2 regions of the Flexivirga lutea genome follow, and region 1 is predicted to be linked to the other one. Evidence: riboswitches for the same ligand, from Rfam matches in the RefSeq annotation. Region 1 holds a riboswitch; the other holds the start of a gene.
What was found. A riboswitch is a leader RNA that binds a small molecule or an ion and turns the genes downstream of it on or off. The one in region 1 is predicted to bind thiamine pyrophosphate.
Positions count from the first base shown of each region.

Region 2: another riboswitch for thiamine pyrophosphate. It lies ahead of tenA (TenA family protein); the one in region 1 lies ahead of ACYVBN_RS05645 (ECF transporter S component).

Region 1 is NZ_BAAGZB010000001.1:1,205,607-1,220,824, forward strand. Features, by position in the region: gene ACYVBN_RS05630 (C39 family peptidase) at 199-1,551, shown strand; gene ACYVBN_RS05635 (energy-coupling factor transporter transmembrane component T family protein) at 1,572-2,264, opposite strand; gene ACYVBN_RS05640 (ABC transporter ATP-binding protein) at 2,261-3,685, opposite strand; gene ACYVBN_RS05645 (ECF transporter S component) at 3,682-4,311, opposite strand; TPP riboswitch at 4,302-4,405, opposite strand; gene dxs (1-deoxy-D-xylulose-5-phosphate synthase) at 4,547-6,421, shown strand; gene ACYVBN_RS05655 (aminoglycoside phosphotransferase family protein) at 6,418-7,410, shown strand; gene ACYVBN_RS05660 (FUSC family protein) at 7,340-8,215, opposite strand; gene ACYVBN_RS05665 (DEAD/DEAH box helicase) at 8,484-10,001, shown strand; gene ACYVBN_RS05670 (glycerophosphodiester phosphodiesterase) at 10,076-10,864, opposite strand; gene ACYVBN_RS05675 (helix-turn-helix domain-containing protein) at 10,882-12,414, opposite strand; gene ACYVBN_RS05680 (fatty acid beta-oxidation multifunctional protein) at 12,524-14,635, opposite strand; gene ACYVBN_RS05685 (thiolase family protein) at 14,635-15,218, opposite strand, start outside.
Region 2 is NZ_BAAGZB010000003.1:329,047-344,264, forward strand. Features, by position in the region: gene ACYVBN_RS14280 (DUF6986 family protein) at 1-709, opposite strand, end outside; gene ACYVBN_RS14285 (IclR family transcriptional regulator) at 799-1,554, shown strand; gene uraD (2-oxo-4-hydroxy-4-carboxy-5-ureidoimidazoline decarboxylase) at 1,620-2,165, shown strand; gene uraH (hydroxyisourate hydrolase) at 2,170-2,511, shown strand; gene pucL (factor-independent urate hydroxylase) at 2,518-3,405, shown strand; gene ACYVBN_RS14305 (DUF3052 domain-containing protein) at 3,519-3,941, shown strand; gene ACYVBN_RS14310 (peroxiredoxin) at 3,938-4,408, shown strand; tRNA gene ACYVBN_RS14315 (tRNA-Val) at 4,468-4,540, shown strand; gene ACYVBN_RS14320 (Nif3-like dinuclear metal center hexameric protein) at 4,639-5,508, shown strand; gene ACYVBN_RS14325 (zinc ribbon domain-containing protein) at 5,505-6,245, shown strand; gene ACYVBN_RS14330 (bifunctional RNase H/acid phosphatase) at 6,250-7,383, shown strand; gene ACYVBN_RS14335 (PLP-dependent aminotransferase family protein) at 7,452-8,645, shown strand; TPP riboswitch at 8,667-8,779, shown strand; gene tenA (TenA family protein) at 8,773-9,459, shown strand; gene thiM (hydroxyethylthiazole kinase) at 9,456-10,235, shown strand; gene thiE (thiamine phosphate synthase) at 10,232-10,876, shown strand; gene thiD (bifunctional hydroxymethylpyrimidine kinase/phosphomethylpyrimidine kinase) at 10,876-11,700, shown strand; gene ACYVBN_RS14360 (transporter permease) at 11,691-12,779, opposite strand; gene ACYVBN_RS14365 (YaaA family protein) at 12,793-13,539, opposite strand; gene ACYVBN_RS14370 (RNB domain-containing ribonuclease) at 13,616-15,055, shown strand; RNA gene rnpB (RNase P RNA component class A) at 15,158-15,218, shown strand, end outside.

The sequences.
Region 1 (15,218 bases):
GGCGGCCAGGTCCGTCGAACACGTTCGTTCGGGCCCGGCCGCCTTCGTGGTCGTCGTCTCGCGGCCGTCGGCTGATCCCGCCCGAGTGGTCGTGGGCTGCCGCCCGCGAAAATATTTTGCGCGGATCTTCCGTCGGTGGACGTCCTTTACGCAAGACTGAGGGGATCGTCCCCCGTACGGTCTTCAAGGAGTCTGATCATGTCCGATCGTTCCGCGCTGCTCCCCACGGTGCATCTGCCGTCGCCGACCCGCCGCCAGGCGGTGCTGGGTGGTATGGCGGCCGGCGGCGCGTTGTTGTTCGGCGCGCCGGTCGCGTCGGCGGCGTCGCGTGTCACCGCCGCAGCTGGGAGTGAGCGCCACATCCGCTATCACCGGTTCACCGGTGCGCGGGCTTGGGCCCACGGCAAGGGTGCCGGCGTGCACTTCGACCAGCACGGCCTGCGGATCGCCCGCCCGTCCGGCACGCGCGCCTTCGCCGACCCGACGGTCACCGGCGCACCCAGCACGCTGTATGACGTCAGCACGTGGACCTCACCGTGGCGCACCAACGGCTTCGGGCTGACCGAGCTGATCAGCTCCTGGAACGCCGACACCCCGAACGGCACCTGGATCGAGGTCAACGTCCGCGGACATGCCGAGGACGGCACGCTGACCGACTGGTTCGTGATGGGCCGCTGGTGCAGCAACGACCCGGCGCAGGGCGGTGCCATCAACCGTCAGTCGGTCGATGGGCAGGGCACCGACTACGGGACCGTCTGGACCGACACACTGCACATGTATGGCGCCCACACCCTGCAGGACATCCAGTTGCGGGTGCAGTTGCTGCGTCCGCACGGCACGTCGCTGACCCCGACGGTGCGCTTCCTCGGCGCGGTCTCGTCCGCCCTGCCGGACGACGCGACCGTGCCGGTCAGCACGTTCACGCTGGGCCGGGAGCACATTTTGGACGTGCCGACCTTCTCCCAGGAGAAGCACATCGGGCAGTACCCGCAGTGGGACAACGGGGGAGAGGCCTGGTGCTCACCGACATCGTCGTCGATGGTGCTCGCGTACTGGAAGCGCGGGCCCAGCACGGCCGATCTGTCGTGGGTCGATCCGTCATACGCCGACCCGCAGGTCGACTTCGCGGCACGCAACACCTACGACTACGTCTACGAGGGCTGCGGCAACTGGCCGTTCAACACGGCATACACCTCGCGCTACGGGCTCGAGGGCTTCGTCACCCGGCTGCGCAACCTCGCCGAGGCCGAGCCGTTCATCGCCGCGGGGATGCCGGTGATCACCTCGGTGTCGTTCAAGAGTGCGGATCTGGACGGTGCCGGCTACTCCACCAACGGCCACCTGATGGTGCTGGTCGGCTTCACCGCCGACGGCGACCCGGTGATGAACGACCCGGCATCGCACCTGATCGCGGACAACAAGGAAGTGCGGGTCACCTACCAGCGCGAGCAGTTCGAGAACGTCTGGGTCCCGCACAGCGGCGGCACCGTCTACATCAACCACCCGGCGCACCTGAAGCTGCCGCGTGCGCCGCGCGAGGCCAACTGGTGACCGTCAGCTCCCGGTCGCGCTCACCCCAGCGCGATCGGGAGGACGATCGTCACCAGCACCGCCACCACGACGACGACGGTGTCGCGTCGGTGCCACGGTGACGGCTGCGCCCACGTGCGTCGCTGCGCGGTCGCGAAGCCGCGCGCATCCATGGCGAGCGAGAGCTGGGTCGCGCCGCGCATCGCCGAGACGAGCAGCCCGAAGGTCAGGGGCGCGGTGCTCGCGGCCCGCGAGAGGGGGCTGCGGGTCGGCCCGAAACCGCGGATCCGGCGGGTGCGCTGCAGCTGCTCGAAGGTCTCGCCGAGCCGGTCGAAGCGGGTGAGGGAGGCGGCGAACGCCCCGACGAATCGCGCCGGCAGCCGCAGGTTCTGGGCCAGCGCGTCACCGAAGCGCATCGGGTCGATGAATGCCGCGACGATCGCGCCGGGCAGGGCCAGCACCAGGATGCGGCCCGCCGCGACGGTGGCCAGGGACGGATCGTGGCCGCCGAGCAGCCACGAGGACCACCACAGCGAGATCGCGGCGAATCCGACGGCGAGCAGCCGCCACCGCAACGGGCGCCAGCTCGGCACGACGAGGGCCGCCAGCACGGCATACACGGCGACGACGATCACGGCGGCCGACACCCGATCGACCAGGAACGAACCGAGCACGGCGGAGAACCCGAAGGCCAGCAGCGCGAGCGGGTTGGTGCGTGACATGACGGTCTTCATCCGACCGCCTGCCCGCTCTTGAGTTGTATGACGCCGTCCGACCGGTGCATCAGCGCCACGTCGTGCGTCGCGACGCCGACGGTGGCACCGGCGTCCCTGGCCGCCTGCATCCAGCCGACCACAGCCGCCCAGGTGTGCCGGTCCTGCCCGACAGTGGGTTCGTCGAGCAGCACGACGCCCGGGCGGTGTGCGAGGGCGGCCAGCACGGCCAGTCGGCGTTGCTCACCACCGGACAGTTGGTACGGGTTCGCTCCGGCGAGATGGTCCAACCGCATCAACGTCAGCAGTTCGTCCACCTCGACCGTTCGGCCGAGGCGCGTTGCGGTGCACGCGACTTCGTCGCGCACGGTCGTGCGCAGGAAGCCGTGCTCGGGGTTCTGCGGGACGAAGCCGACAGCGGCCGCGATGTCGGCCGAACGCCGCCGGGCGAAGGCAGGTGCGGCGCCCAGCACCCCGCCCGCCGTGGGTTGCAGCAGCCCGGCGAACGCCGCCAGCAGGGTCGACTTGCCGGCTCCCGACGGCCCGACGAGGGCGGACAGCCGGCCGGCTCGCAGCGTCGTCGTGGCACCGTCGAGCGCGCGGTGGGTGCTGCGGCCCTGCAACGACCGCGTGGTGAGGTCGACCCGGAGTGCGTCGGCGCGCAGCTCCGGCCCGGGCGCCGCGGGCGCGACCCGCGCTCGGTCCACTGGGACGGGCTCCGGGTCGGGCGCGTCCGGCATCCACACCCCGGCATCGAGCATCCGGTCCCGGTGCTCGGACACGAAGACCGCGGGAGTGGTGTCCGCGATCACCGTGCCGTGTTCGAGGACGACGACCCGGTCGCAGTGCGGCAACCACGGGCCGATGCGGTGCTCGACGATCACCGTCGTGGCGCCGCTCGCGCGTGCGGCATCCAGCACGCAGTGCCGGACCCGTGCGGCCGATTCGTCGTCGAGCATCGACGTCGGCTCGTCCAGCAGCAGCAGTCCGGGTCGTACCGCGAGGACGCCGGCGAGGGCGAGACGTTGCAGTTCGCCGCCGGACAGCGCCGAGGTCGATCGGTCCGCGTCATACCGCAGCCCGACCCGGTCGAGTCCCTCGTGCACCCGACGCCAGATCTCGTCCCGGCCCAGTCCGAGGTTCTCCGGCCCGAAGGCGACCTCGCGGCCGATGGTGGCGGCCACCAGCGAGTCCGCGGGGTTCTGCAACAGCAGCCCGGTCGGTGCATCGATCTCGACCGTGCCGCTGCGTTGGCCCGGCACCGCGTCGCCGAGCAGACCGGCCAAGGCACGCAGCACCGTCGACTTGCCTGCGCCGCTGCCCCCGGCGAGCAGCACGATCTGGCCCGGGGCGAACGTCAGGTCGAGGTCGCTGACGACCTCGTCACGACGTCCCAGTGGGCGCCAGCCGAAGCCGCGCAGAGTGGCGTGTGCGCCGGTCACACCGCGTTCCGGGCGTGGTGCTCACGACCGGCGCCGAACGCGTCCAGCACACCGGTCGCGGCCAGCGCACGCACCAGCAACCAGCCGAGCACACCGGCCAGGACCGCACCGGACAGCATGGTGCAGCCCAGATAGGCCAGCTTGTAGTTCCAGGTCCACGCCGAGTAGTAGGCGTGCCACTCGTAGAAGATCTCCAGTGCGCCGGCCATCGCGCCGCCGAGTGCGGCCACCACGACACCGAAACGCTTGTAGAGCACCAAGGCGAGCACGACCTCGACGCCGAGCCCCTGCAGCAGGCCGGAGATCAGCGTGCTGGTGCCCCATTGGTTGCCGATCAGCATCTCGACGGCGGCACCGATCAACTCCGCTGCCATGGCCGCGCCGGGCTTGCGCACCACCAGTCCGCCGAGCACGCCGGCGATCAACCATGGCCCGCTCAGCAGGCCGAGGACCGGGGGAGCGGTGAAGAGGGCGAGCGTGCTGATGCCGTTCCATGCCTGGGACCAGGCCCAGAAGACGACGCCGGAGGCGACGCCCAGGGTGGCCACCGTGACCAGGTCGATGGTGCGGTAGGCCAGCAGTGAGGTGGTGGACGCCCGGTGCTCGGGCGCGCTGACAGTTGCCATGTGTGACTCCCTTCGCCGGTGCTAACCGGAGCAGGTTCAAGGGTCTGCGGGCGAGCCGCACTCTCAGCGCCGAAGCGCTCCCCTGTCGGTAGGTGTGTCCTCCAAGGTACCAGCGTCTGCGTGCTGCGGGCGACCGGATGCAACCGGCCCGTGGCCCGGGCGTCCTGACAGGGAGAGCGTCCACCGACGCGTAGACTCGACCGACGCACACCCGACCAGGAAAGGCGCGTACGACGTGGGACTGCTCGACACGATCTCGTCACCCGAGGACCTGCGGCGGATCCCGGCCGAACGCCTGGACGAGCTGGCGGCGGAGATCCGCGAGTTCCTGGTCGACTCGGTGTCCCGCACCGGCGGGCACCTGGGACCCAACCTGGGGGTGGTGGAGCTGACCATCGCGTTGCACCGTGTCTTCGAGTCGCCCTCGGACGCCATCGTGTTCGACACCGGGCACCAGTCCTACGTGCACAAGCTGCTCACCGGCCGGCACGACTTCTCCCAGCTGAAGAAGCAGGGCGGCCTGTCCGGTTACCCCTCGCGCGCGGAGTCCGAGCACGACATCGTCGAGAGCTCGCACGCCTCGTCCTCGCTGTCCTGGGCCGAGGGCATCGCCAAGGCCCGTGTGCTCGGCGGCGAGCCACACCGTCATACCGTCGCGGTGATCGGTGACGGCGCACTCACCGGCGGTATGTCGTGGGAGGCGATCAACAACATCGCGGTCGAGCGCGACCTGCCGCTGGTGATCGTGGTCAATGACAACGAGCGCAGTTACGCCCCGACCATCGGGGGACTGGCCGACCACCTCGCCGCGCTGCGCACGACGCGCAACTACGAGCGGATGCTCGGCTGGGGCAAGACGACGCTCAAGGGCACGCCGGTGGTCGGCGACCTGGTCTACGAAACCCTGCACGGCGTCAAGCGCGGCATCAAGGACATCGTCTACCCGCAGCAGGGCATGTTCGAGGACCTCGGCATCAAGTATGTCGGACCGGTCGACGGCCACGACGAGGCCGCGGTCGAGCAGGCGCTGCGCCGCGCGCGCGCCTTCGGTGCTCCGTGCATCGTGCACGTGATCACCGAGAAGGGTCGTGGTTACCAGCCCGCGCTCGACGACCAGGCCGACCACATGCACGGCATCGGCAAGATCAACCCGGAGACCGGCCTGCCGTTCGAGGTCGCCGGACGGATCTGGACCGACGAGTTCAGCGACGAGATGGTGCGGCTGGGTGCCGAGCGGCCCGATCTGGTCGCCATCACCGCCGCCATGATGATCCCGGTCGGGCTCGACAAATTCGCCGAGGCCTACCCGCAGCGGGTCATCGACGTCGGCATCGCCGAGCAGCACGCCGTCACCATGGCGTCCGGCCTGGCGTACGGCGGCATGCACCCCGTCGTCGCCGTCTACGCGACATTCCTCAATCGCGCCTTCGACCAGATGCTGATGGACGCCGGTCTGCACCACGCCGGGGTCACCTTCGTGCTCGACCGCGCCGGCGTCACCGGTTCCGACGGTGCCTCGCACAACGGCATGTGGGACATGTCGATCTGCTCCATCGTGCCCGGTCTGCGGCTGGCCGCGCCGCGCGACGGCGAGCAGGTCAAGGCCCAGCTGCGCGAGGCGGTCGTGGTCGACGACGCGCCCACCGTGATCCGTTTCCCGAAGGGCGACGTGGCCGAGCCGCTGGCGGCGGTGCGCGCCGACGGCTCTCTCGACGTGCTGCACGACGCGACCGATCCGGAAGTCTTGATCGTCGGTGTCGGCTCAATGTGTCCCACGGCCTTGCAAGTCGCCGAAAAACTTGAAGCGCAAGGACATTCGACACTCGTCGTCGACCCGCGTTGGGTCCTGCCGGTGTCCGACGACGTCGTGCGTATGGCGCGCACGGTGCGCCACGTCGTCGTCGTCGAGGACAACCTGGTCACCTCGGGGATCGGCGTCGCGACAGCGCACGCGCTCGCCGAGGCCGACGTCGCGACCCGGGTGCACACCTTCGGCATACCGAAGGAATATCTCGAGCACGCCTCGCGCGGTCAGGTGCTGGAGGCGATCGGCCTCACCCCGGACGTCATCGGCACGCGGCTGATCGCGCGACTGTCGTCGCACGCGTGAGCGCTTCGACGTCGCAGCTCTGGCAGACCGATGGGTGGCGGCAGGAAGCCACCCGCTGGATCGACGAGTCCCTCGAACGCCGTGGCCTGACGCGAGTTCCGGTGACTCCCCGGCAGCCGCGGGTCCGCGCCTGGTCGACCCAGCTCGTGGTGGACACCTCGGCGGGGCGGGCGTGGTTCAAGGCATGTTCACCGAGCACGTCGCCGGAGCCGTCGATCCATCGACTGCTCACCCGGGTCGCGCCCGACCGGCTGCCGGAGGTGTGGGCATCGCACGAGGACCGCGGTTGGCTGTTGATGCCCGACCAGGGACCGCAGCTGCGCGAGGTCGCCGACGCCGAGACGATCGTCGGACTGTGGTCCGGTGTGCTGCGGCGGTATGCCCGGCTGCAGCGTGCGTCCATGGAGGTGGTCGACGACCTCGTCGCCGCCGGAGTGCCGCGCTGGGATCCGCAGGACCTGGTGGCGCACTGGATCGCGGGGCGTGGCGCCGCATGGCCAGCGGCCGCGGCTCCGTTGCGTGCGGCGGCGAAGCGATTGGCCGCGTCCGAGTTGCCGGACACCATCCAGCACAACGACCTGCACGCCGGCAACGTGTTCTGCGCGGAGGGGTCCGCGGCTGCGATCCACGATTCCCGGTTCTTCGACTGGGGTGACGCGTATGTCGGAAACCCGCTGTGTTCACTACTGATCGCGCTCGCCGGTCCGACACGCCACTTCGGTATGCCGCCCGACCCCGAACGCGATGCACGGTGGGTGCGGGCCTACCTGTCGGCCTGGGCGGACCTGGTGCCGAGCAGCCGGCTGCGGGCGGTCATGCCCGACGCGATGCTCATCGCGCAACTCGCGCGGGTTCGCGCGATGGAGCGGGCACTCGACCGTGGGACGGCGGCCGAACGCGCCCAGTGGGAGCCGCAGATCATCGATCCCGTCGTCCGGCGGATCCTGGCGACCGCCGGCGCCGAGGGATCAGCAAGGCCAGCGCGATGAGCGCACCGAGCGCGGTCTCCACCGCCCGATCGGTGAGCACCGTGCCGATCGGCCGCGGTGCCGACAACTGGCCCATCAGCAGTGCCAGGGGCGTGATGGCAAGCAGCGCGACGGCGTAGTTGCGACCGACCAGCAGCTCAGCCGCCATCTGCAGCACCATGATCAGCACGACCATCACGATCGGCGTGGGATGCGTCTCGAGCAGTGGCCACGCCACGAACACTCCGACCAGGGTGCCGACGACCCGATGCACGCCCCGGATGACCTGCGTATGACGCCGCGGGCCGGTCAAGGTCGCGACGACCGCGACCATCGCCCAGGACGGGTGGGGGCCGCCGAAGCTGGTCGCGACGGTCCCGGCGAGCAGGATGCCGGCCAACAGCCGCGCGACGGTGCCGCGTTGGAGCGGGTCGCGCAGTGTCGCGCCCAGGTCTGCGGACGGGACCACTGCACGTGGCCGGTGCGCGGGCTCGCGCAGTGCACCGATCCGGCCCACCAGCATGGCGAATCCGGCGCTGAGCATCGTCACCGCAGCCGCGACCGGGACCAGGTGGGCCTTGCCCGGGATGGATGCGCAGACCGTGATGCCGGAGACCAGGAAGATGGATCCCGGTGGGTGCCAACGGAACGCCGACGACACCAACTGGCCGGCGACGGCGACGACTGCCGCCCTGTGATCGATCAGCACCAGCACGCCCAGCGGCACGAAGACCGAGATGCCGGTCCGGGCCGCGACACGATGTGCGCCGGCGTGCGGACCGAAGGTGAACGCGGTGCGCAGGGGACCGGTCGCAGCGTCACTCATCGGCATGACAAGGATATCGATGGTTCTGAGGCGTTCGCCCCATCCTGACTGTCGCGCTGCTCACATGGGGGCGCACGCTGGCCGGTGCCGTGCAGGCGCCGAACGCCCTGTCGATTCGTCGATTCCGGTCCCGGACCGGTAGCCTTGTGCCATCTGCTCGTCACGGCTCTCGCCACGAGTTGATCCGCATGTCGAGCACGCTCCATGCGCAGCCCCTGACCACAGGAATCGGCTGGCCAGGCGAGGCAACCGACAAGATTGAAGTTTCGTGACCTCATCGTTCACTGCCCTCGGCGTGCCCTCGCGCCTCGTCGACGTCCTTGCCGCACAGGACATTTCGACGCCCACCCCGATCCAGGCGGCGACGCTGCCGGACTCACTCGCCGGACGCGACGTCCTCGGCCGTGGCCGCACCGGCAGCGGCAAGACCTACGCCTTCGCCCTGCCGCTGGTCGCCCGTCTGCAGCAGAGCCGGACCCAGCGCGCCGCCGGGCGGCCCCGAGCGCTCATCCTCGCGCCGACGCGTGAGCTCGTGGCGCAGATCCAAGACTCACTGCAACCGCTGGCGGACACCGCCGGGATCCGGACGCTCACGGTCATCGGTGGCGTCGGCCAGAACCCCCAGGTGCGCGGATTGCGTTCCGGCGTGGACATTGTGATCGCCTGCCCGGGCCGGCTCGAGGACCTGATCAGCCAGGGGCACTGCTCACTGGCCGCCGTCGAGATCACCGTGCTGGACGAGGCCGACCACATGGCCGACCTGGGATTCCTGCCGGGAGTGCGCCGGTTGTTGAAGCAGACGCCGAAGAACGGCCAGCGGCTGCTCTTCTCAGCGACGCTCGACAAGGCCATCGACGTCCTGGTGCGCGAATTCCTGCGCAATCCCGTGACACACGAGGCGGATTCAGCGCAGTCACCGGTCGCCAAGATGAGTCACCATGTGCTGCACGTCGCCAACCGCGAGCTTCGCGTGCCGGTCCTGGCGGACCTGGCCGCGGCGCCCGGCCGCACCGTGATCTTCACCCGCACGAAGTATGGCGCCAAGGCGCTGGCCCGCCAGTTGAACAAACGCGGCGTGCCGTCCGTCGACCTGCACGGCAACCTCGGGCAGAACGCGCGGACCCGCAACCTCGCCGCCTTCCACTCCGGTGCGGCGAGCACGCTGGTCGCGACCGACGTGGCGGCCCGCGGCATCCACGTGGACGACGTGGCGCTCGTCATACACGCCGACCCGCCCGCCGAGCACAAGGCCTATCTGCACCGCTCGGGGCGCACCGCCCGTGCCGGCGCGGAAGGCACCGTCATCACGCTGATGACCGACGATCAGCGCAAGGACGTGCGCGACCTGACGAAGGCGGCCGGCATCACGCCGACCACCACCAAGGTGGCCGACACCGATCACCCGGTGCTGCGCGACCTGGCACCCGGCGACCGCGTGCTGGTCGACGGCGGGTATGTCGCACCTGCCGCGGCCCAGCAGCAGCCGAAGAGCAAGCAGGGCACAGCATCGCCGTCCGGCGCGCGCAAGACCGGCAGCGGGCAGCGTTCCGGGCGCAACCGGAACAAGAGCCGCCGCACCGTAAATGGTTCCGCAGCACCGAGTTCCGCGCAGTCGGCCAGTGGCGGCTCCGGCAGCAGCCGCCGGTCCAACGGTGGTTCGAGTGCCGGCCGGGTGGCGGGCGGCCGGTCGTCGGCCGGTCGCGGAGCCACTGGCCGGCGGTCCGCCGGTGGCGGTCGCTCCAGTGGCGGTCACTCGGCGGCAGGGTTCAGCTCCGGCCGCCGCTGACCTGCGCGAGTAACCGGCGCGAGTAACCGGCAACGGTCGCTGGTTGGGTCGCCGGTGAACGAATCGGGAACCAGTCAGCCGACCCACTCGCCACGGTCGATGAGGACCTGCCGCAGTATGTCGGCACGGTCGGTCATGATGCCGTCGACGCCGAGGTCGAGCAGTGCGTGCATCTGCACCGCCTCGTCGATCGTCCAGACGTGGACCTGGACGCCGGCGCGATGTGCCCGACGCAGTGTTGCAGCACTGACGACCCGCACCCGGCTGGCCGAGACCGGCACCTGCAGGCAGTCGACACCGCGAAGAGCGTTCTGTCCGAAGGGGACACGCGCCCACTGCGGCGAGCGTCCACCGATCACGAATCGACCGATGACCGACTGGCCGCCGGAGGTGGCCACTGGTCGGGAGAGGCGCCGTAACACAGCGCGGCGGCGGGTGTCCGAGAACGAGGCGATGCAGACCCGGTCATGTGCCCGGTGTCGCTCGATGACCGCCACGAGCGGTTCGACAGCACCGGGTGCCTTGCAGTCGATGTTGACCCGCAGGTGCGGCCACGATTCGAGCACCGCGTCGAGCGTCGGTATCTCCGCCGCGCCGGCGATCCTGGCCTGCCGCACGTAGCTCCACGGCAGCTTCGCCACGACGCCGGTGCGGTCGGTCACCCGGTCGAGCCGATCGTCGTGGAAAGCGATCAACTGCCCGTCCGCGGTCGCGTGCACGTCGGTCTCGACATACCGGAAGCCGAGATCGATGGCCGCCCCGAACGCCGGCAACGAGTTCTCCGGCGCGGCCGGGTGGTCGGTGAAACCGCGGTGCGCCATCGCGATGACGCCGGGATGATCGAAGAATGCGGTCCGCGTCACGGTTGCCCGTGCCGGAGTCAGATGTCGCGGAATGTCTGGATGTCGGCACCCAGCTTGTTGAGCCGGGTGTCGAGCTCCTCGTAGCCGCGGTCGATCACGTAGATGTTGCGCAGCACCGAGACACCCGGGGCAGCGAGCATCGCCAGCAGTATGACGACAGCCGGGCGCAGGGCCGGCGGCGACATGACCTCCGCGGCGCGCCACTTGGTCGGGCCCTCGATCATCACCCGGTGCGGATCCATCAGGTGCACCTTGCCGCCGAGCGCGTTGAGCTCGGTCAGGTAGATCGCGCGGTTCTCGTAGACCCAGTCGTGCAGGGTGGTGGTGCCTTGCGCGTAGGCGGCGATGACCGCGAAGAACGGCAGGTTGTCGATGTTGAGGCCCGGGAACGGCATCGGGTGGATCTTGTCCTTGGGCGCCCGCAGCGGACCGGGCTTGGTGGTGATGTCCACGAGCCGGGTCTTGCCGTTGGCCGAGGCGTATTCGTCGCCCTCGATCTCGTACTTCATGCCCATGCCCTCGAGCAGGGTCAACTCGATCTCCATGAACTCGATCGGCACCCGGCGGATGGTGATCTCCGACTCGGTGACGACCGCGGCGGCGACGAGGGTCATCGCCTCGATCGGGTCCTCGGAGGGGTGGTATTCGACGTCCTTGTTGATCTCCTTGACGCCGTGCACCCGCAAGGTGGTGGTGCCCACGCCCTCGATGCGCACGCCGAACTTCTCCAGCATGAAACACAGGTCCTGGACCATGTAGTTGGGGCTGGCGTTGTGGATCACCGTCTCGCCGTCGTACAGCGCGGCGGCGAACAGGGCGTTCTCGGTGACGGTGTCGCCGCGTTCGGTCAGGATGATCGGCTTGACCGGACGCACCGACGGGTCGACCTTGGCGTGGTAGTAGCCGTGCGAGGCGACGACGTCGAGGCCGAACGCGCGCAAGGCGTAGAGGTGTGGCTCGACGGTGCGGGATCCGAGGTCGCAGCCGCCGGCGTTGGGCAACTGGAACTGGTCGAACTGGTGCAGCAACGGTCCGAGGAACATCAGGATGGTCCTGGTCCGCCGGGCGGCGGTCTCGTCCATGGCGGCGAGGTCGAACTTCGCCGGCGGAATGATCTCCAGGTCACTGCTGTCGGGTAGCCAGCGGGTCTTGACGCCGATCGAGGTCAGCACCTCGGTGATGCGGTTGACCTCTTCGATGCGGGCCAGGTTGCGCAGCGTCGTGCGGCCCTTGTTGAGCAAGGTCGCGCAGAGGCAGGCGACCGCGGCGTTCTTGGAGGTGCGCACGTCGATCTCGCCGGACAGCTTCCGGCCGCCCTTGATGCGCAGGTTGAGGGGCGTGGACGAGGCGACCGCCACGACCTCGGTGTCGAGCGCCTCGCTGATGCGGGCCAGCGTCTCCAGGCTGAGGTTCTGTTTGCCCTGCTCGATGCGGGCGACCGCACTCTGCGACGTTTGCAGCGCTTCGGCGAGCTCGTTCTGGGTGAGCTTCTTGTGCCGCCGCGCGTCGCGGATCAGCGTGCCGACTCGGGAGAGGTAGTCATCGGTCATGCGGCGAGTGTAGCTCACATATGAGATGGAACAGGGCCCCGCGACACGCGATGCGTGTCACAGGGCCCCATTTCGGGTCGATCTACGACGTCCCGTGGTATGACGCGGGTCAGTCCGTGGACCGGACCGAGGCCACCCCCGGCTCGAGGAACCGGCGGCCGGTCACCTTCTCACTGATCCCGGTGCGGTCCAGCAGCGGGGTGACGCCGCCGTTCCAGAACGGGAAGCCGGCTCCGGTGATCATCGCCAGGTCGATGTCCTCGGGCGCCTGGACGACGCCTTCGTCCAGCATCCGTCGCACCTCGTCGGCGAGGGACGACAAGGCCCGCTCGCGGACCTGCTCGGACGTGAGCTCCACCGGCGAGGCCGGCGCCTCGAACAGCTCCAGCACCGTGCTGTCGATCGCCCCGTCGCTGCCGTAGAAGCTGCCGATCTTGGCCTCGACCACCGCGGCCAGGTTGGGCGAGACGTAGAACCGGTCCGGAAACGCGGCGGCCAGCGTCTCGCTGTTGTGCAACGCGATGGCCGGCCCGACCAAGCTGATCAGCATGAACGGTGGCATCGGGGTGAGCCCGGCGAACGCCTGCTCGACGACCTCGATGGGGGTGCCCTCGTCCACGATCCTGCCGGCGTCGCCCATGAAGCGGCCGAGCAGCCGGTTGACCACGAACGACGGGGAGTTCTTGACCAGGATGCTGGTCTTGCCGAGGCCCCGGGAGGTGGCGAACGCTGTTGCGAGCGTGGCGTCGTCGGTCTGGTCGCCGCGGATGATCTCCAGCAGCGGCATGACCGCGACCGGGTTGAAGAAGTGGAAGCCCACCACTCGCTCCGGGTGCGTCAGCTCCGACGCCATCTCGGTGATGTCCAGCGAGGACGTGTTGGTCGCGAGCACGCACTCCGGTGACACGACGGCCTCCACCTCGGCGAAGACCTTCTTCTTGACCGACATCTCCTCGAAGACCGCCTCGATCACGAAGTCGGCGTCCGCGAAACCGTCCTTGCCGGTGGATCCCGACACCAGCGCCTTGAGCCGGTTGGCGCCGTCGGCGGACAGGCGGCCCTTGGCGAGCAGCTTGTCGATCTCGCCGTGCGTGTAGGCCACGCCCTTCTCGACGCGTTCCTGGTCCAGGTCGGTGAGCAGCACCGGCACCTTCAGCTTGCGCGCGAACAGCAGCGCCATCTGGCTGGCCATCAGGCCGGCGCCGACGATGCCGACCTTGGTCACCTTGCGGGCCAGCGACTTGTCCGGGGCACCCGCCGGCCGCTTGGCGCGCTTCTGCACCAGGTTGAACGCGTACAGCCCGGCGCGCAGCTCATCGGTCATGATCAGGTCGGCCAGTGCCTGGTTCTCGGCCTCGAAGGCCTCCTCCCGCGACGCCGTACGCGCTGCGCGCATCAGCTCGATCGCCCGGTATGGCGCCGGCGCCGCCTTCCCGGTCTTGGCATCGGCCTCGGCGCGCGCCTTGTCCAGCGCGCCGTTCCACGCCTCCTCGGACGTGTCCACAGAGGTGCGTTCGACGGTCTCCTCGCCGGTGATGACGCGGGCGGCGAAGGCCAGCGAGTCCTCCAGGAAGGTGACCGGCTCCAGCAGACGATCGGCCAGACCGAGCTCGAAGGCGTTCTTTCCCTTGATCATCCGGTTCTGGGACAGCGGGTTCTTGATGACCAGCTGAGCGGCCTTCTCGGTGCCGATCAGGTGCGGCACGAGGTAGGTGCCGCCCCAGCCGGGCACGAGCCCCAGGAAGCACTCGGGGGTCGCGTAGGCGGGCACGTCGGAGGAGATGGTGCGGTAGTCGGCATACAACGCGATCTCGACCCCGCCACCCATGGACGCGCCGTTGATGAAGGCGAAGGTCGGCACCGGCAGGGCGGTGATCTTGCTGAACGTGTCGTGGCCCGCGCGGGCGATCTGCAAGGCCTGGTCGCGATCGGTGATCGACGGGATGCCGGTGATGTCGGCTCCCACCGCGAAGATGAACGGCTTGCCGGTGATGCCCGCACCGACGATCTCGCCGCGATGGGCGCGGTCGGCGACGGTGTCGAGGACCTCGCCCAGCTCGGCCAGCCCGGCGGGTCCGAACGAGTTGGGCTTGGTGTGGTCGAAGCCGTTGTCCAGGGTGATCAGCGCGAAAGTGCCTGCGCCGCCCGGTAGCTGGACGTCCTGGAGGTGGGCGTGCGTGACGACCTCGTCCACCTGGGGGAGTGTCTGTGTGTCGGTCATCACGCGGCTCCTTCCGACGTGTTCGAGTCCACGCTGCTGACGTAGTCCTGGTGGTGCGGGTTCTCCCAGATGACGGCGCCGCCCATGCCGATGCCGATGCACATCGCGGTCAGTCCGTAACGGACCTCCGGGTGCTCGGCGAACTGACGGGACAGCTGCGTCATCAGCCGCACGCCGGAGGAGGCGAGCGGGTGACCGGTGGCGATCGCACCGCCATACAGGTTGACGCGCTCGTCGTCGTCGGCGATGCCGAAGTGGTCGAGGAACGCCAGCACCTGGACGGCGAAGGCCTCATTGAGCTCGAAGAGCCCGAGGTCGCTGATGTCCAGGCCCGCGTGGTCCAGCGCCTTCTCAGTGGCCGGCACCGGTCCGACGCCCATGACCTCCGGCTCGACACCGACGAAGGCGTAGTTGACCAGCCGCATCCCGACCGGCAGGCCGAGCTCGGTGGCGGCGCGCTCGGACGCCAGCAGACACGCGGTCGCGCCGTCGTTGAGACCGGCCGCGTTGCCCGCAGTGACGTTGCCGTGCGGACGGAACGGCGTCTTCAGCTGGGCCAGATCCGCGACGGTCGTGCCCGGCC
Region 2 (15,218 bases), on a different contig from region 1:
CCATGCGTGCGACCGCGGCCGTGCCGTCCGCTGCCAGGATCGCCTGCGGCGTCTCCACCTGGACCTCGAAAGTGACGCTGCCCGAGGGCAGTCCGAGCTCCTGCTCCAGCGCGGCACACGCGGTGTCCATCGCTGCCACCTGGGCGACGCTGGTCACCTTGGGCAGCGTCAGCACGTTGCCGTCCAGCAGGCCGGCCTGCGCCATACCGCCCAGGTAGTCGACCAGGGTGCGGATGCCGCGCGCGCGGGTCGGCGCCTCGAAGGACTTGAACCGCACGCCGTGCCAGGCCGGCAGTCGGTCCTGCGCGGCCAGGTCGGTGAAAGCGTGCAGCACGCCGGCCAGGTGCTCGTCCTCGATGTCGTCGGGGCGGATGCCGTATCCGTCCTCGAAGTCGGCGCGCAGATCCTCGATCGGGTCGCGTTCGAGCTTGGCCAGCAGCCGCTCGTGCACGGCCGCGACATCGGCGACGGGTTCGCCTGTGGCACGGGCCAATTCGTCCGGGTCCGGGGCGAAGGTCGTCAGCAGGTCGAGTGCCGTCGCGGCGAACTGCCGCACGTCGGCGGCGGTGCAGCGGTCGGCGGGCAGATAGACCGTGTGCACCGGGAAGCGGCCGGTGGGCGCGCCCGGGTAGTCGGTGCCCAGCGCGGTGTCGGCATCGGCCAGCGCGACGTCGAGTCGATCGGTGAGTACGGTGCGGAAGTCGGGCACGGTGGCTCCTCTCGGTCCGAGTTCCCGTATTTCGTATCATGGAGTGTAAATTCCATGTTGTCGAATGTCAGCAAGTGGAGGAGTCCGTCATGACCCAGCAGGCCAAGCCCGGTGGTGTGCAGTCCGTCGGGCGTGCGCTCGACATACTCGAACTCATCGATCGGGCCGGCGGCGAGATGGCGCTGGTGGAGATGAGCGCTGCCTCCGGACTGCCGATGCCGACGATCCACCGCATCGTGCGCACGCTGGTCGACCGCAATTATCTGCGGCAGCTGCCGGACCGGCGCTACGCGCTCGGCTCCCGGCTGATCCCGCTGGGCAACTCCGCCCTGGAGGCCTTCGGCTCGCGCAGCAGTTCCACCCTCGCCGATGTCGTGCACCGGCTGGGGGAGAGCGTCAATCTCGCGGCCCTGGACGGCGACATGCTGGTGTATGTCGGGCAGGCGCCCTCGCCGCGGGCGATGCGGATGTTCACCCAGCTCGGCCAGCACGTGCACCCGCACTGTCGCGCCGCCGGCAAGGCCCTGCTGGCGCAGCTGGACGACGACGAGGTGCGCGGGATCCTCGACCGGGTCGGCATGCCGGCGGTGACCGCCGCCACCATCACCGATCCCGACGAGTTCATCGATCAACTGGCGCTGGTCCGGAAGGAGGGCGTGGCGCACGAGAACGGTGAGATGGAGGACGGTGTCGTCTGCCTGGCCATCCCGGTGATCGGCGCGGTCACCCGGCTGGCGCTGTCGATCTCCGGTCCGGCGGCCCGGATGACCGAGGAGTTGCAGCAGCGCGCCATACCGGTGCTGCAGGACGTGTCCAGCGAACTGGCCCGTCAGCTGGCCGGCTGACCCGATCCGCGCAGAACCGGCCGTCAGCCCTTGACAGCGGACACTTCATTGCCCACCATTCCTTTATGCGGAATCAAAGTTCCATTCAGCGAAATGCGCTGACGGAGTTCGCCGAGGCTCCGGCCGCGGACGCCGTCCGCATGCTGCTGCCCCTGTGCGCGAGCCCGGCGTGGGCCCGCGCGCTCGTCGAGCGCCGCCCGTATGACGACACCGCCGCGCTGCTGACCACGTCCGACCGGATCTTCGACGACCTCACCGAGACCGACCTCGCCGCGGCGTTGGCCGGGCACCCGCGCATCGGCGAGCGTATGCGCGGCGAGGACGCGGCCGCGCAACTGTCCCGCTCGGAGCAGTCCGCCATGCAGTCCGCGGACGAGGAGGTGGCTGCGCAGATCCTGCAGGGGAACAGGGACTACGAGCAGCGTTTCGACCGGGTCTTCCTGATCCGCGCCGCCGGCCGCAGCCCGCGCGAGATCCTGGCGGAACTGCAGCGCCGGCTCGGCAACGACGACGACGCCGAGCGCGCCGAGGTGCGCGAGCAGTTGCGGCAGATCACCCGGCTACGCCTGGAGGGGACCTTCGACCCCCAGGCCCCGGACGATGGAAGGTAGTTCGATGAGCTGCAGCCTGTCCACCCATGTTCTCGACGCCGTTCACGGAACGCCGGCCGCCGGCATCCGGGTCGCGGTGTTCGCACAGACCGGTGCCGGATCCGATGGGACGCCCGTCGGATCCGGCACCACCGACGATGACGGCCGGATCGCCGGGCTGATGCCCGACGGTATGCCGCACGGCACCTACCGCATCGTCTTCGCCACCGGCAGTTTCTTCGAGGCTGCCGGGGTCCGGGCCTTCTATCCCGAGGTGGCGATCACCTTCGTCGTCGACGAAGAGCGGCACTACCACGTGCCGCTGCTACTGAGTCCGTTCGCGTACTCCACCTACAGAGGGAGCTGATCCGCAATGTCCTATGTGCTCGGGCACAACCAGTACGGCAAGGCCGAGGTGCACGTCGTCCGCGTCTTCCGCGACGACCCGCAGGCACCGCATGACCTGGTCGACTACAACGTCTCGGTCTCCCTGACGGGCGACTTCGAGGACGCGCACATCCGTGGCGACCAGGCCAAGGTGCTCACCACCGACGCGTGCAAGAACACCGTCAACTCGTTCGCCAAGGAAGCCGGCGACGCGGTCCGCGAGCCCGAGTCGTTCGCCGTCGCGCTCGCCGACCACTTCATCGAGGTGCCACAGGTCGCGGGCGTCCGGATCAACGTCGAGGCGGTGCCGTGGCAGCGATCCCACGACAACCCGCACGCCTTCGTCAAGAACGGCGACTATGTGCGCACCGTCACGGTCACCCGCACCGCCGAGGGGACGAGCGTCGTCAGCGGTCTGAAGGAGCTGACGGTCCTGAAGACCACCGACTCGGAGTTCCACGGCTTCTACCAGGACAAGTACACGACACTGCAGCCCACCGACGACCGGATCATGGCGACCGCGGTCACGGCCCAGTGGGTGCACGACGGGACCGACGTCGATTGGGGCAAGGCGTTCGATTCGGTGCTGGACGCGATCACCGGCAGCTTCGCGGCGGCATACAGCTATGCCTTGCAACACACGCTGTGGGAGATGGGCACCGCCGTGCTGGACGCCGTGCCGAGCGTGGAGGAGGTGCGCTTCAGCTGCCCGAACAAGCACCACTTCGTGGTCGACCTGAGCCCGTTCGGCGTCGAGAACAACTGCGAGGTGCACTACGCGGCCGACCGGCCCTACGGCCTGATCGAAGCCACGATCAAGCGCAGCGAGGACGTCGACAGGTCCTCGGCATACGACCCCGGCCAGGCCTGGTAGGCGGGTTCTGCACGGAGCGACCGGGCGTCCGACCGAGCGGTGGAACAGCACGATCCACTCTCGATCAGGGGCGCCCGGTTGCAAACCGGCGCAGTTCCTAGTGAACTACGGCCATGGCAATTGGGGCCCAGAAATCCGCACTGGCCGAGAAACTCGGCTTCGAAAAAGACCAGGTGGTACAAGAACTCGGTTGGGACGACGACGTCGACGACGCCGTGCGCGCACAGATCGAGGAGCTCATCGGTTCCGGCCTGGAGGACGAGGACTACGACGGTGTCGTGGACGCCGTACTCCTGTGGTGGCGCGACGGTGACGGCGATCTGATCGACGACTGCGTCGATGCGCTGACCAACCTGGCCGACAAGGGTTTCGTCGTCCTGCTCGTGCCCGGGGCGGGCCACCCCGACCACGTCGACGCCAGCGACATCGCCGAGGCCGCGCAGACCGCCGGCCTCAACGCCGGCACCTCGACTCGCGCCGGCAGCGAGTGGATCGCGACCAAACTGGTGCAGGGCGGAGTGGCCAAGCAGCGATGACCTCCAGCCCTCCCGCCGTCGGCGCCACGGCCCCCGACTTCACCATGCAGAACCAGCACGGGGAGTCGTGGTCGCTGCGGGAACGGGTCGCCGAACGGCCCGTGCTCCTGGTCTTCTACCCGTTCGCCTGGTCCAGGGTGTGCACCGGTGAACTCTGCGGGATCCGCGACGACTTCGACGGATTCACCGCGGCAGGTGCCGCCGACGTCGCCGCGATCTCGTGCGACCCGATGTTCACGCTGCGCGCCTGGGCCGACGCCGAGCGCTACGACTTCGACCTGCTGTCCGACTTCTGGCCGCACGGAGCGGTGGCGACGGCATACGACGTCTTCAACGCCGACGCCGGTATGGCGATCCGTGGCACCTTCCTGGTCGACACCACGGGAGTCGTGCGCTGGACGCAGCTCAACGGCCCGGGCGAGGCCCGCGACTTCGCCGGTTACCGGGAGGCGCTGGCCGCGCTCTGAGGGTCCGGCTGGCAGAATGGCCGTCGCCGCGGCCTGCCGCGGACGCACGCAACGCGCGAGGGCCTGTAGCTCAGTTGGTAGAGCACCGCGTTTACACCGCGGCTGTCGTCGGTTCGAGCCCGGCCGGGCCCACTCGTCATGGTGTTTTTTCGCCGGCCCTCGGTCGGCGGTCTGACACAACCTGGCACCACGGACCAAGTGCACAGCTGCATCGACCAGAGAGGCGTCACGTGACAAGTCCCACCCTCGCGGACGCGGTCCGGGCGCTCGACGGGTTCTACCCGCCGCAGACCGCCGCCGGATGGGACCGCGTCGGGCTGGTCACCGGCGACCTGCAGCAGACCGTCAGCCGGATCCACTTCGCCGTGGACCCGACACTGTCGGTGATCACCGAGGCGCGCAAGCTGGGAGCCGACCTGCTGGTCACCCACCACCCGCTGCTGCTGCGCGGCGTGCACTCCGTGGCGACGACCACCGCCAAGGGGGCCGCCATCACGACCCTGGTGGTCGCCGACGTCGCCCTCTACTGCGCGCACACCAACGCCGACGTGGCCGACCCGGGCGTCAATGACGCGCTCGCCACCGCGTGCGGCTTGTCGGCCACCGACCCGTTGGACGAGGAGGACGGGCAACCGATCGGCCGGGTCGGGGACCTGCCGTCGCCCACCACGTTGGGTGCCTTCTGCCGTGCGCTGGCCGACGCACTGCCGGCCGCACCCGCGGGGTTGCGGGTCAGCGGGGATCCGGAGGCGAGCGTGCGGCGAGTCGCCGTGCAGGGCGGCGCCGGCGACGACCGTTTCGACGCCGTCCGGCGCAGCGGTGCCGACGTCTACGTCACCGCGGACCTGCGGCACCATCCGGCGCTGGAGGCACGCGAAGAGGCGCGCGGCGGTGCGCCATACCTGATCGATGCCGGGCACTGGGCCACCGAATCCCTGTGGCTGACCGGGGCGGCCGACCGGCTGCGCACCGCGCTGGTCGCGCAGGAGTATGACGTGCAGACCACGGTGTCGCGCCTGCGCACCGATCCCTGGGACTTCGTCGTGCCGACCGGGCACGGGGAACCGACCGACCGACCGAAGGAGCATGACGCCCTGTGAAGGCTGATCTCACCCGCCAGTGGCGACTGCTGGACCTGCAGAAGCTCGACACCCGCCTCGACCAGTTGGGCCACCGCGAACGCACGTTGCCGGTGCAGACGCAGCTGGACGAGGCCACCGCCCGGGCCGGCACCCTCGCCGAGGAGGTCGTGCTCGCGCGCACGGCGTTGCAGGACAACGCCCGCGCCGTCAGCAAGGCCGACGCCGACGTGCAACTGGTCCGCGACCGGGCGGAGCGGGATCGCCGGCGCCTGGAGAGCGGCACGGGCACGGCCAAGGAACTGCAGAACCTGCAGCACGAGTTGGAGACGCTCGCGCGCCGGCAGTCCGAGCTGGAGGACGTGGAGTTGGAGGTGATGGAGCGCGCCGAGAGCCTGCAGTCCGACCTGACGGCCAAGGAGGCGGCCCAGCAGGAGGCACAGCAGCGTGTCGAGGAGTTGCAGTCCGCCAAGGACAAGGCCCTCGCCGAGATCGTCGCCGAGCGCGAGACGGTCGAGCGCGACCGTGCCAACGTGGCGCCGGGTGTGGGTGCCGACCTGCTCGCGCTCTACGACAAGCTGCGTGACCAGATGGGTGGTGTCGCAGCCGCGGCGTTGCAGCAGAAGCGCTGCAGCGGTTGCGGCCTGGAGCTCGGCCAGGCGGATCTGGCGCGCATCCGCGCGGCCGCCGAGGACGAGGTGGTGCGGTGCGAGGAGTGCCGCCGGATCCTGATCCGCACGGCCGAGTCGGGCCTGTAGACAGATGGGGCGTTCTCTCATCGTCGAAGCCGACGGTGGCTCTCGCGGCAACCCCGGTGTCGCCGGCTACGGCGCTCTGGTGCGCGATGCGCGAGACCGGTCACTGCTCGCCGAACGCGCTGCGCCGCTGGGCAAGGCGAGCAACAACGTCGCCGAGTACCAGGGCCTGATCGCCGGCCTGCGGGCCGCCGAGGCGATCGACGAGGGCGCCGACATCGTCGTCCGGATGGACTCCCGGCTGGTCATCGAGCAGATGGCCGGCCGGTGGAAGATCAAGCACGAGGACATGCGGCGGTTGGCCGCCGAGGCGCAGGAGGTGTTGCGCCGGATCCGGGCCGCCGGGGGGTCGGTGGAGTGGACCTGGATCCCGCGTGCGCAGAACAAGGCGGCCGACAAGCTGTCCAACGACGGGATGGACGGCCGGACCGTCGAACGCGATCTGTGGCGCGAGGAGCCGGACGGCCCGGTTGAGCCGGCGGACACCTCGACCGAGGAGTCCCGGCCGTCGCTGCCCTCCCGGACGGTTGCCACCCGGCTGATCCTGCTGCGGCATGGCGTCACCGACTTCACCGTCGGTGGCCGGCTCGACGGGCGCGGGGGAGCGGACCCGTCGCTCAATGCGACCGGTCTGGAGCAGGTCGAGAAGGCCGGTGCGGCGCTGGCCGAGCTGGTCAGCGGCCCGGTGACCGTGCTGACCTCCTCACTGGCGCGAGCGCGCCAGACCGGGGCGGCCGCGGCGCGTGCCCTGGGCGTCACGCCGGTGGTCGACGAGGACTGGGACGAGCAGGCATTCGGCGCCTGGGACGGTCTGAGCTATGCGGAGATCGGCGAACGCTATCCCGGCGACCCGGCCAGGATGCGCGTCGAGGAGGATTTCCGCGTCGACGGCGGGGAGACCCATCTGGAGCTGACCGAGCGCATCAACGCCGCGCGTGAGCGTGCGCTGGAGCACGGTGGCACCGTCGTCGTGGCGACACACCGGATGCCGATCCTGGTGGTGCTGCGCTCCTTGCTGGGACTCAGCTTCGGGCACGCCTGGCTGTTGGCCGCCGACCCCGCGTCGTTGACCGAGATCGACGTGTATGCCGACGGCAGTGCGAGCGTCGCCTACACCAACGACACCCACCACCTGAGGTAGTCCGGATCCCGCGGTCGTAGTGCGGACGCGACGTATGGCGCGCGACGTCGTGTGGGAAGGTGCTTTTCATGACGTCGTCGCCATCCCATGACTGGTCCCCGGACACCGTTGCCGTGCGGGGCGGACTGTCCCGCAGCGGTTTCGAGGAGACGTCCGAGGCGCTCTATCTGACGTCCGGGTTCGTCTACCGGACGGCGGAGGACGCCGAAGCGGCCTTCACCGGCGCGGCCGACCGGTTCGTCTACAGCCGGTACGGAAATCCGACGGTCGCCGTGTTCGAGGAGCGGCTGCGGCAGCTGGAGGGCGCGCAGGCCTGCTACGCCACCGGGTCGGGCATGGGTGCGGTCTTCACCGCCCTGGCGGCTCTGCTCGGTGCCGGTGACCGGGTCGTGGCGGCCCGTGGGTTGTTCGGCTCGTGCTTCGTGATCCTGAACGAGATCCTGCCGCGCTGGGGCGTGCAGACGGTCTTCGTCGACGGTCCGGACAACGAGCAGTGGCGGGCGGCGCTCGCCGCACCGACCACCGCGGTCTTCTTCGAGACTCCGAGCAACCCGATGCAGGAGCTCGTCGACATCGAGTTCGTGACCGAGCACGCGCACGCCGCCGGGGCGCAGGTCGTGGTCGACAACGTCTTCGGCACTCCGGTCTTCTCCCGCCCGCTGGAGCACGGCGCGGATGTCGTGGTCTATTCGGCCACCAAGCACATCGACGGCCAGGGTCGGGTGCTCGGCGGCGCGATCCTGGGCAGCGAGGACTACATCCACGGCCCGGTCGAGAACCTGCTGCGACACACGGGCCCGTCGATGTCGGCGTTCAACGCCTGGGTGCTGCTCAAGGGTCTGGAGACGATGCGGCTGCGCGTCGAGGCGCAGGCGCGGACGGCGTTGCAGGTCGCGGGCGCTCTACAGCAGCATCCGGCGATCCGGCACGTCTGGTATCCGTTCCTGGACTCACATGCGCAGTTCGCACTCGCGCAACGGCAGATGAGCGGTGGCGGCACGGTCGTGACGTTCGAGCTCGACGGGGGCAAGGCGGAGGCATTCGCATTGATGAATTCGCTTGGCATCATTGATATCTCGAACAATCTGGGCGACTCCAAATCACTGATCACCCACCCGGCGACCACCACCCACCGCCGGATGGGTGCCGAGGCGCGCGCGGCGATCGGCATCACCGACGGTGTGCTGCGGCTGTCGGTCGGCCTGGAGGACGCCGATGACCTGGTCCGGGACCTCACCGGCGGGCTGGCCGCGCTGTCCTGATCCGCGCCCGCTACGGTGGGCTGGACAACCCGCGGGAGCTCGGAACGACCGGGCTGAGAGGGCGACTGACGCGTCGCCGACCGCTACGACCTGAGCCGGACAATGCCGGCGGAGGAAGGGATCTGCGATGTCCGCAGTGGAAACCACATCGTCATACACCTGGTGGCCGGTGCTCGGAACACCGATGGAGGACGGCCTCAAACGGGTGCTCGCCCACGACTTCCTGAGCGGTCTCGCAGCGGGCACCCTGCCCCGAGACGCCTTCGGCTACTTCATCGTGCAGGACACGCTCTATCTGCGCGAATACGCCAGGGCCCTCGCGCTGCTCGCCGCCAAGGCGCCGTCCGAGGCCGCCGGGACCCTCGCCGCGCACGCCGGCTCCGCCGTCGCCACCGAGCTCGGGCTGCACCCGGCCCTGCTCGAGCAGGCCGGCCTGGACCCTCGGTTGCTGCACACCACGCCCACGTCGCCCACCACCACGGCATACACCAGCTATCTGCTGGCGACCTGCGCGCAGCGGCCGTTCCACGAGGGGCTCGCTGCCGTGTTGCCCTGCTACTGGATCTATCAGCAGGTCGGTGCGGCGCTGGCGGTGCGCGGGTCATCCGACCCGGTCTATGCGCGGTGGATCGAGTCGTATGCCGCCCCTGACTTCGCGCGCAGCGTCGCCGAGATGCTGGCGATCGTCGACCGGACCACCGTCTCGTGCAGCGACGGCATGCTCGCCGGCATGGCGCCACACGTCGAGACCGCGACCCGCTACGAGTGGATGTTCTGGGACGCGGCGGTCCGCGAGGAGCGGTGGCCCTGGTGAACCATCACGACGTGGCCGATCTGCTGGCCGAACTGCGCCGCACCGCACCCTTGGTCCAGTGCATCACCAACTCGGTGGTGACCGGCTTCACCGCCAATACGCTCCTGGCGCTCGGCGCCGCGCCCGCGATGGTCGACAACCTCGAGGAGGCAACGGTTTTCGCCGGTGTCGCCGACGCGCTGCTGATCAATGTCGGCACCATGTCGCCGGCGGCGGCGGAGACCATGGTCGCCACCGCGCAGGCCGCCGGACAGGCGGGCACCCCGTGGGTGCTCGATCCGGTCGCCGTGGGCGGCCTGCCGTTGCGGGACCGGGTCGCCGCGGAGCTGGTGCCGCTGCGGCCGTGCGTCATCCGCGGCAATGCCTCGGAGGTGATGAGCCTGGCCGGCGCGGACGGCGGCGGACGAGGCGTCGACAGCACCGCCGGCACCGACGCGGCCCTGGAGTCGGCGCACGCCCTACGGTCCAGGACCGGGGGAGCGGTCGCGGTCAGCGGCCCGGTCGACCACATCGTGGGCGACACCGTGCGCACCGTCTCCAACGGCACGCCGATGATGACCAAGGTGACCGGCGTGGGCTGTGCACTCGGCGCGATCACCGCGGCCTTCGCCGCGTGCGCTCCACCGGCCGACGCCGCGTTCGCGGCCACGGCCGTCTGGACGATCGCCGCCGAGCTGGCGGTCGAGCGATCGAGCGGCCCCGGCTCGTTCGCCGTGGAGCTGCTGGACGCCCTGCACGGCATCGATCCGGATCAGCTGGCAAGGCTCAGGTCGTGAGGTCCTTCGATGCCGGATGGTTGCGGCTCTACCTGGTGACCGACCGTGCGCTCTGTGGTGAGCGCGGTGTCGTGGAGACCGTGCGACAGGCGCTCGTGGGCGGGGTGACGCTCGTGCAGCTGCGCGACCACGACGCCACGACCCGTGAACTGCTGGACACAGCAAGGCAATTGCGGCAGGTGACCGCAGACGCCGGCGTGCCGTTCATCGTCGACGACCGGCTCGACGTCGCGCTCGCTGTCGGTGCCGACGGGGTGCACCTCGGCCAGTCCGACCTGCACCCGGTGGACGCGCGCCGCATCGCCGGTCCGGGACTCGTGATCGGGCACTCGGTCTCCTGCCGGGCGGAGATCGACGCGGTCGGCGAGTGGCCCGCCGGCACGGTCGACCACCTGGGTGTGGGCCCGGTCTTCGCCACGCCGACCAAGCCGAGAGCCGCCGCGCCACTCGGGATCGACGGCGTCCGCGAAGCGCTGGCCGGCTGTCCGTGGCCGGCCGTGGCGATCGGCGGCATCACGCAGCAACACGTCGCGCCGTTGCAGGACGCCGGTGCCGCCGGGGTCGCGGTCGTGTCGGCCCTCTGCGCCGCGCCCGACCCGGCCGGCGCGGCGCGAAACATGTTGGCAGCAGGGCAGATTTGATGACGTCATACATCCCGACAGTGCTGACCATCGCCGGCACCGACCCCAGCGGCGGGGCCGGGATCAGTGCCGACCTGAAGACGTTCTCCGCGCTCGGCGCCTTCGGCACCGTGGTGGTGACGGCGGTGGTCACCCAGAACACCCGCGGCGTCGCTGCGATCCACCAGCTCGACGGGCGCACGGTCGCGGGGCAACTGACCAACCTGCTGGACGATGTGCGGGTCGACGCGGTCAAGATCGGCATGCTGGGCACGGCCGAGGTCACCGAGGCGGTCGCCGACGTGCTCCGCGCGCGCCGGCCCGGGCCGGTCGTGCTCGACCCGGTGATGGTCGCCACGAGCGGTCACCGGCTACTGCCCGCCGATGCCGTCGCGGCGTTGCGGGACGAGCTGGTGCCGCTCGCCGACCTGATCACACCCAACCTCCCGGAGGCGGCCGATCTGCTCGGTGTCGCGGAAGCCACGAGCGTGTGCGAGATGGACCGGCAGTTGAGGGCACTGGCGCAGCTGACCTCCGGGGTGCTGCTCAAGGGCGGTCATCTCGACGGCCCGGAGAGCACGGACCTGTTGCTGGTCGACGGCCGGATGACCGAGTTCGACACCCCGCGCGTGGACACCCGCAACACGCACGGGACCGGCTGCACGCTGTCGTCGGCGATCGCGGCGCTGCGGCCGCAGCGTGACTCGTGGGCCGACGCGGTCCGGGATGCCAAAACCTATCTGACCGGTGCGCTGCGCGCAGCGGACACCCTGTCGATCGGCAGCGGTCACGGGCCGGTGCACCACTTCTGGGACGCCTGGCCGGTCGCCCCCGATCAGACCTGACCGAGCGCCACGGTGGCTGCCACCACGGTGACCACAGCCACCAGTGAGGACTCGATGGTGAAGTGCCGCAACGGGATCGACAGTCCGGCGCGTCGGCAGCGACCGAGCCAGAGCAGCGTGGCCAGGGAACCCCAGACGGTGACGATGGGTCCGGCGTTGACACCGACCAACAACGCCATCAGCCGGTGGGCCGAACCGCTCGCGGCGGACTCGGCGGCCAGGTAGGCGGGCAGGTTGTTGATCAGGTTGGCGCCGACGGCACCGAGACCGGACACGCGCAACAGATCCACCGTGGACTCACCCGTGCCCATGACGCGGGCCAGCACCGTGTCGAGGCCGTGCGTGCGCAGGAAATCCACCAGCGCGAAGAGCACGGTCACCGCGACGACCATCAGCCACGGGACCGCGACGTTGCGCAGCGCCGCACGTTCACGCACCGCCAACGTCACCAGCAGGACCAGCGCCCCGGCTGCAGCAGGTATGGCGGGCGTGACACCCGTGACGAACAGCGGTCCCAGCGCCACACAGACGGCAGCGCACACCCGCAGCAGCACCACGTCGTGCGGCCGCGGCATCTGGGGCACGGTGTACCGGCCGCGCAACCGGCGGTGATGCAGCAGCGCGATCACCGCCACCGTCGACGCCATCGCCACCAGTGCGGGTGCCCAGGCCACCCGCACGTATGCCGAGAAACCGCCCCAGTAGTCGAATTCGTGCAACGCCAGCAGGTTGCTGAGGTTGGACACCGGTAGCAGCAGCGACGCGGTGTTCGCCAGCCACACCGTGGTGAAGGCGAAGGGCAAGGGCGGCAGTTGCGCCTGACGGGCCGTGGTGATGACGACCGGGGTGAGCAGCACCGCGGTGGTGTCCAGGCTGAGGACCGTCGTCGCCACACAGGACAGCGCCACCACGATCAGCCACAGACCGAGCGTGCGCCCCTTCGCCATCCGCGCTGCCCAGTGTCCGGCGACATCGAAAACGCCCGCGTGGTCGGAGATCTCGGCGACGACGGTAATGCAGACGAGGAAGGCAAGGACCGGGCCGACGCGGTCGACCAGTTGACCGGCGAAGTCGGTCACGCCGCGCTCCGTGTCATGCGGCACTCACGGCGAGCTCCCACGGCGTTCCGGGGCGCCGCGGCTCGTGCAGCTCGACGGCGAACGCGGAGCCGACGACGTCACGCAGCGCCGCCGGCGTCCGTGGCGAGATGCCCGCTTCGGCGAGGTGCCGGGTCACCAGGCCACGGGTGTGCTTGGCATGGTGGGTGGCGCCCGGCACCTGGATGCGCACCCAACGCTCGGCGGTCGCCCCGGTCGGTGTCCACGCGGCGGCATACGTGCTCGACCGGCAGTCGACCACGACGCCGTTGCCGGCGAGTGCGGTCATAGGCGCCGCCAGTTCACCGCGCCAGTAGGCCGCCAGCGGTCCGGCGCCCGGCAGATGGGTGCCCATCGACAGCCGGTATGCCGGCACGCGATCCGTCAGCCGGAGCGCGCCGAAGAGTGCGGACTGCACGACGATCCAGCGACGGGCGCGGCGGAGCGCGGCCGTGTCGAGGCCGGGCAGGTCCAGGGCGTCATACAGCACGCCGGTGTAGAGCTCGGCGACGTGCTGGGCGGGCGCGGTGCGCAACTGCAGGTTGCGTGCGACGTCACCGGCGAGACTGGCCCCCACCCCGAGGACCTGCAGGGCGTCCGGGCGGGCACTGGCCGCGGCCAGCACGTGCAGCAGCTTGTCCCGCGCCGGGGTCAGGTCCGGCAGTGCCAGCCGGGACAGGTCCAACGCCTTGCCACGCGCTCGTGGAGTCTTGGTCTCGGAGGGCGGCAGCAGGATCAGCACGCGCACAGGCTACGACGCGGACGCGCACCGTCGCGGAACGGACCGCTGCGACCCGCCCGATGCCTATGGTTGGCGCATGAACCCACGGCACCTGATCGCCCCGAAGGCCGACCCGAAGGCCGGAGCCGACGCCGGCCCGTTGGAGCGCGCGTTCGAAAGTCTGCGCGAGCAACTCGACCTGTCGCTGGACTACCCGCAGGCGGCGCTCACCGAAGCCGAAAGGGCGGCGACGGCCGTGCCGCTGCCGGACCGCGACGAGACGGCGGTGCCCTTCTTCACCATCGACCCGTTCGGATCGATGGACCTGGACCAGGCCATGTGCCTGGATCGCGACGGTGACGGCTATCGGGTGCGCTACGCCATCGCGGACGTCCCCGCCTACGTCTCACCCGGCGGGCAGCTCGATGCCGAGACCCGCCATCGTGGCCAGACGATCTACCTGCCCGACGTGCGCGTGCCGCTGCACCCCAAGGTGCTCAGTGAGGACGCCGTCAGCCTGCTGCCGGACCAGGACAGGTCGGCGTACGTGTGGGACATCCGGCTCTCGTCGCTGGGGGAGACGACGTCGAGCGAGGTCTATCGTGCCCGCGTCCGCAGCACCGCCCGGTTGGACTACGAGCACGTGCAACAACGGCTCGACGATGGGTCCGCACCGGGCGGTCTGAAGCTGCTGCGGGAGATCGGGCAGTTGCGGATCGCGTTGGAGGCCAAGCGCGGTGGTGCCAATCTGCCGATGCCGGAGCAGGAGATCAGCAAGGCCGAGGACGGCAGCTACCACCTGACCTTCCGGCCGCAGCTGCCCGCGGAGGAGTGGAACGCCCAGATCTCGCTGCTGACCGGTATGGCGGCCGCCGAGATGATGCTGCAGGCGAAGGTCGGCATCCTGCGGACCATGCCCGCGCCGGAGCAGAAGGCGATCGACCGGCTGCGACGGCAGGCCAAGGCGCTGGGGGTCGCCTGGCCCGGGGACCAGGAGTACGGCGATTTCATCCGCGGCCTCGACCGGTCCGATCCCAAGCATCTGGCGTTGGTCCACGACGCCACGAGCCTGTTCCGCGGAGCCGGTTACACGCCGTTCGACGGACAGCAGCCGGAGGAGACCATTCAGGCGGCGGTCGCGGCGCCCTACGCCCACGTGACTGCGCCATTGCGGCGACTGGTCGATCGCTTCGGGCTGGTCGTGTGCGAAGCCGTCAGCCAGGGCGCACAGGTGCCCGACTGGGTGCGCGAGGCGCTGCCCACCCTGCCGGACATTATGCGCACGACCGATCAGAGGGCCAGCCAGGCCGAACACGCGTGCACCGACGCCGTCGAGGCGGCCCTGCTGGTGCACCGGGTGGGCGAGACGTTCGCGGCATACGTGGTGGACACTGACGAGAGGGGACTGACCGTGCAACTGGTCGACCTGGCCGTCACCGCGAAGGCCGACGGCCACGCCGAAGCGGGTGCCGAGGTCCGGGTCAAGCTCACCGAGGCGAACATCGAGGAACACCGGGTCCGCTTCGAGATGGTGTAGGGCGTCGTAGGGCGCTGCGCCGGCCTTGCCCCATGCCAAGCCTGAGCCATACCGCCCGGCTGGCATGGGTGAAACGCTGGCACGGATAGGATGGCCCGCGGATGAGTCGGCCGGGCGGTCGCGGCCCGAGCGATCGGGGCGAGGAAAGTCCGGACTCCGAAGG